One region of the Vreelandella sulfidaeris Esulfide1 genome, then DNA from elsewhere that is predicted to be linked to it. Evidence: predicted binding sites of a transcription regulator. Region 1 holds the regulator's gene; the other holds the start of a gene.
What was found. Region 1 encodes sigma-54, which starts transcription at its own class of promoters, with help from an activator protein. Its sites were predicted from a motif close to TGGCACNNNNNTTGCTNT; they were not measured.
Positions count from the first base shown of each region.

Region 2: a site for sigma-54 is predicted at 1,191-1,208, ahead of ACW44H_RS17165 (DUF3305 domain-containing protein). Genes of this name have one in related genera too.

Region 1 is NZ_CM133364.1:1,541,255-1,543,433, forward strand. Features, by position in the region: gene hpf (ribosome hibernation-promoting factor, HPF/YfiA family) at 1-78, opposite strand, end outside; gene ACW44H_RS07060 (RNA polymerase factor sigma-54) at 177-1,592, opposite strand; gene lptB (LPS export ABC transporter ATP-binding protein) at 1,736-2,179, opposite strand, start outside.
Region 2 is NZ_CM133364.1:3,687,317-3,689,495, forward strand. Features, by position in the region: gene ACW44H_RS17160 (DUF3306 domain-containing protein) at 1-639, opposite strand; gene ACW44H_RS17165 (DUF3305 domain-containing protein) at 636-1,076, opposite strand; gene ACW44H_RS17170 (formate dehydrogenase accessory sulfurtransferase FdhD) at 1,313-2,170, shown strand; gene mobA (molybdenum cofactor guanylyltransferase MobA) at 2,167-2,179, shown strand, end outside.

The DNA.
Region 1 (2,179 bases):
ACGTTCAAGCTTTTCGTTGACATAGTCACGCAAGGCGTCGGTCAGTTCTACGTGATGACCAGTGATATTAACTTGCATTGACGTACTCCTTATCCATCGGACTGTACTTCGATTGTAACCCTTTTTGCCGCGTTGCAAAGCCCTTGTCGAGAGTTTCCCTGAGAGGGTGACGAGTGCTAGCGCAAACGGCGCCGTTCACTGGAGGAGGGAATGCCCATCGCTTCGCGGTATTTGGCCACCGTGCGACGTGCCACCTGGATGCCCCCCTCATCTAAGAGCGTGACTAAGCGGCTATCCGAAAGCGGCTTGCCAGGCGGCTCTTCTTGGATCAGTTTCTTGAGCCGTGCGCGGATAGCCGTACTGGAGTGGCTATCGCCATCCTGCCCACTTACCTGGCTCGAGAAAAAATATTTGAGCTCAAAAACGCCCCGCGGTGTATGGATATATTTCTGAGTAGTTACCCGTGAAATAGTCGACTCGTGCATTTCCACGGCTTCGGCGATATCGGCGAGTATTAAAGGTTTCATCGCTTCTTCGCCATGCTCTAAAAAGCCAATTTGTCGGGTGATAATTTCACGGCCAACACGTAGCAGCGTATCGTTGCGGCTTGAAAGACTCTTAATCAGCCAGCGAGCTTCCTGAAGATGCTCTTTAAGAAACTGGTTGTCCTGACTTTTGTCTGCACGCTTTATCAAGCTGGCATAGTCAGGTTGTATCCGCAGCCGTGGCAGCGCCTCGGGGTTGAGTTCTAAATGCCAGCCTTCATGGTCATGGCGTACGACGAGATCCGGCGTTACGTAGCTGTCGTCGGTATCGCCATAGGCGCTGCCTGGGCGTGGATCAAGACTGCGTATTAGCAAAATGACATCCGCCAACTGATCATCATCAAGCCCCAGTCGGCGTTTTAGCAAGCGCATGTCATCTTTGCCCAACGCTTCAAGAAACTGTCGCACTAAGCGGCGGGCGGGGACCAGTAGCGGGGTATCATCAGGAAGGGCCGCTAGCTGCAGCATTAGGCATTCACGCAGGTCGCGGGCAAAGATACCCGTTGGCTCAAACTGCTGGAGCTTGAGCAAGATGGTTTCTACCTCGCGCTGGCTAAGTCCGTCAATGCCTTGAGCGCGAAGCCCTTCACGGATGTCATTGAGCGGTTGGGTTAAATAGCCGTTAGCGTCTAGCGCATCGATTAAGCTCTCCGCAACCTGCTGTTCACGCTCGCCAAAATCGGTCATCGCCAGTTGCCATAGCAAGTGCCCATGAAGGCTCTGGCCGGCAGCCTGACGCTCAAAGTCGGGCCCTTCACTACTGCTGGCGCCGTGACTTCCGATATCCTGGTAGGTATCTGACCAATCGCTATCTACTGATAATTCGGTGGGAATACTCTCGGACCACTCTTCTTCTTTAGGCTCGCTGACGGCCTGTTCGCTAAATTCATCTTCCTGTTCCAACAGGGGGTTGGCGTCTAAGGCCTGCTGAATTTCTTGACGAAGGTCCAGCGTTGATAGCTGTAACAGGGCGATGGCCTGCTGCAGCTGAGGTGTCATGGTCAGCTGTGTGCCGATACGCAGTTGTAGAGAAGCTTTCATGACCATCTGAGAACCACTCGTTATTCAGAATCCTCCACCCTAGTGCGAGTGAGGACCAGGTGCAAGTGCAATAAGCATGCCATTGGTGGTAAAGTCATTGTAGAGCACTATTTATAGGCCAAAAATAAGCGTCAGAATTAAGAAAAGCCTTACAGACGAAAGTCAGCACCCAAATAAACGTCTCTCACCTTCTGGTTTGTGAGAATGGCATCTGGAGAGCCGCTAGCGATGATTTGACCATCACCCACGATATAGGCGATATCACAAATATCGAGCGTTTCACGCACATTGTGATCAGTAATTAGCACACCAATATGGCGCTGCTTTAGCGCACGGATGATGGTTTTTATCTCGCCTACCGAAATGGGGTCTACGCCAGCAAAAGGTTCATCAAGCAAAATAAAGGCAGGCTCTGTCGCTAGTGAGCGTGCGATTTCCACGCGCCTTCTTTCCCCGCCCGATAGGCTCATGCCTAAATTGTCGCGAATATGCGTGATATGAAAGTCTTCCAGCAAAGCCTCTAAGCGCTGTTCCCGATCGCTGCGGTTAAGCTCTTTGCGGGTTTCGAGTATCGCCATAATATTATCGGCAAC
Region 2 (2,179 bases), 2.1 Mb from region 1:
TCATGTTTTCTTCTGAGCATCAGTTAGAGAATCAGACTGGTCGTCTACTGAGTTATTTTTTACAACGTTGGCACTGTTAGCGCGCAACGTTGATGGCTCATCCTCTAATTCACCCGACTGTCCCTTTGTTTGCTCGCTAGCGACGACGTCTTTCTGGGTCTCGGGTTGGGTATCCTCTACTTGCTTATCGACCGTTTCTTCAACTTTATGAGTCCAGCGACGCAGTTTACTGGCAAGCTCCGACGCCATGGGCTTCAGAAGTTTATTATAATCGGCGTCGTAATCGTCCAAGCCGTCGCGCACATTGTAATTACCTGTGGCCCACAGGCGTTTCAATGCTTGCCGACGCAAAGGACCGCTCACGCCCGGCACCATGTACGCGCTGAAGTCGCTGCCCGCCTCCAGCGTCTCGGGGTCCGGCAAAGTGTGGTCGAGACTGCCGGGCTCAATTTCTCGCTCTGGTGTTGGTGAAAGTGGTTCTTCTGCCTTGTAAGTCTGTTCGCTTTCCTTGTAAATCGAAGCATTGGGTTCAGTGGACGTTTCATCAACTGGCTCTGAAACAGTTGAAGTGGCTGGCGAGGCGTCCTCTTCTTTTTGAGCATTACGCTTTAGTCGCGACCAGCGTTCCAGGCGGCTCATTTCGGCTGCTCCTTGGTGGGTGCCTCTTTGGCACGCCCAGCCCCTTTGCGTTTTTTCTTGCGCATTTCCATCGGCGCCTCCCCGTGGCGCGCCAGGTAGCTCTCAAGCCAGACCTGAATGGCCATTGGCATGGCGGCTTCCAGCACTTGTTGCTCGCCATCCAGCCAGCCGGCCGCGACGTCCTGACTGGCAGTAATCGCATCCGGCTTTGGCGTTTGCCCTGTAAAGCCCGCCCGAACGAATAACCGCGGCGTAGTAGACGTTAGATTGAAACGGTAGGCAGCACGCTCGGTCATTGAAAGCTGAAGATTAAGCACATCAGCCCCATGGTCGCCAAGCGCAAGCTCAGCAATGCGCCACTGCGTCAGCGTAAAACGCTTCACCTGCTTGGGCTCAGCCACCAAGGTAATACTGATGGGGCGTAGGTTATCGCTCATATTTTTAGAAACCCTGAACCGTGCATGGATGCATGTGAAAAAAATAGCACTTAGAGAAAATAGCGCTTAGAGAAAACAGTACTTAAAAGGATAGCGCTTGAATGGGTAGACAAGTAAGCATTCCCGGCGCCATCATCGTCAACTCCGACTTTTTTACTCAGGTATTTTCACTCAGATACAATAGTCAGAGTCAGTGTAAGAGACAGATGCTTTCATTTTAGCAGCGAGGATTGCGGATGCCCGCCCTTCAGTTAAGCCGAGCCCGCTTACCGGCCACTACCGAGATCAGCATCGTTGATGAATATGGCGATGCGCGCCAGCAGGCGATTGCCGCTGAGCGGGCGTTGACGGTTTACCTCAACAAGCGTGAAATCGTCACTTTAATGACGCTGGGTGATGACCCCGAAGCGCTGGTAGTGGGTTATCTACGCAATCAGGGGCTGCTCCGTGCCGCCGAAGATTTAGCCGCCGTGCAGGTTGACTGGGAGGTAGAAGCCGCGGTCGTGATTACACGCCACTTACCCGAAGATCTAGAAGCACGGTTAAGCACGCGTACAGTTACCACCGGCTGTGGTCAGGGCACCGTATTTGGCAAGCTATTGGATCAAACCGCCCTCACGGTGCTCCCCGATACGCAACTGGCACAGTCTACTCTCTATCAACTGCTGCAAAACCTTAATGCCTATAATGAGACCTACCGTAGCGCGGGTGCTGTTCACGGCTGCGCGCTTTGCCGCCAAACCGACGTGCTCGACTTTGTCGAGGACGTAGGCCGGCACAACGCGGTGGATACCCTGGCAGGGCGCCAATGGTTACAACAAGCCGACAGTGCCGATGCGGATATTTTCTACACCACCGGACGGCTGACGTCTGAGATGGTACTCAAAGTGGCACAAATGGGCATTAGCGTGTTGGTATCCCGCTCCGGTGTTACCCAAAAAGGCGTCGAACTGGCTGAACGCTTCGGCGTCATGTTGATCGCCCGCGCTAAAGGCCGCCATTTCCAGGCTATTAATACCCAAAATCGCTTGGCACTGGATGCGATACCTAATCGACCATCTCAGGCTCGTTCATCTAAAGAGGCAAGCGCATGATACCCACTC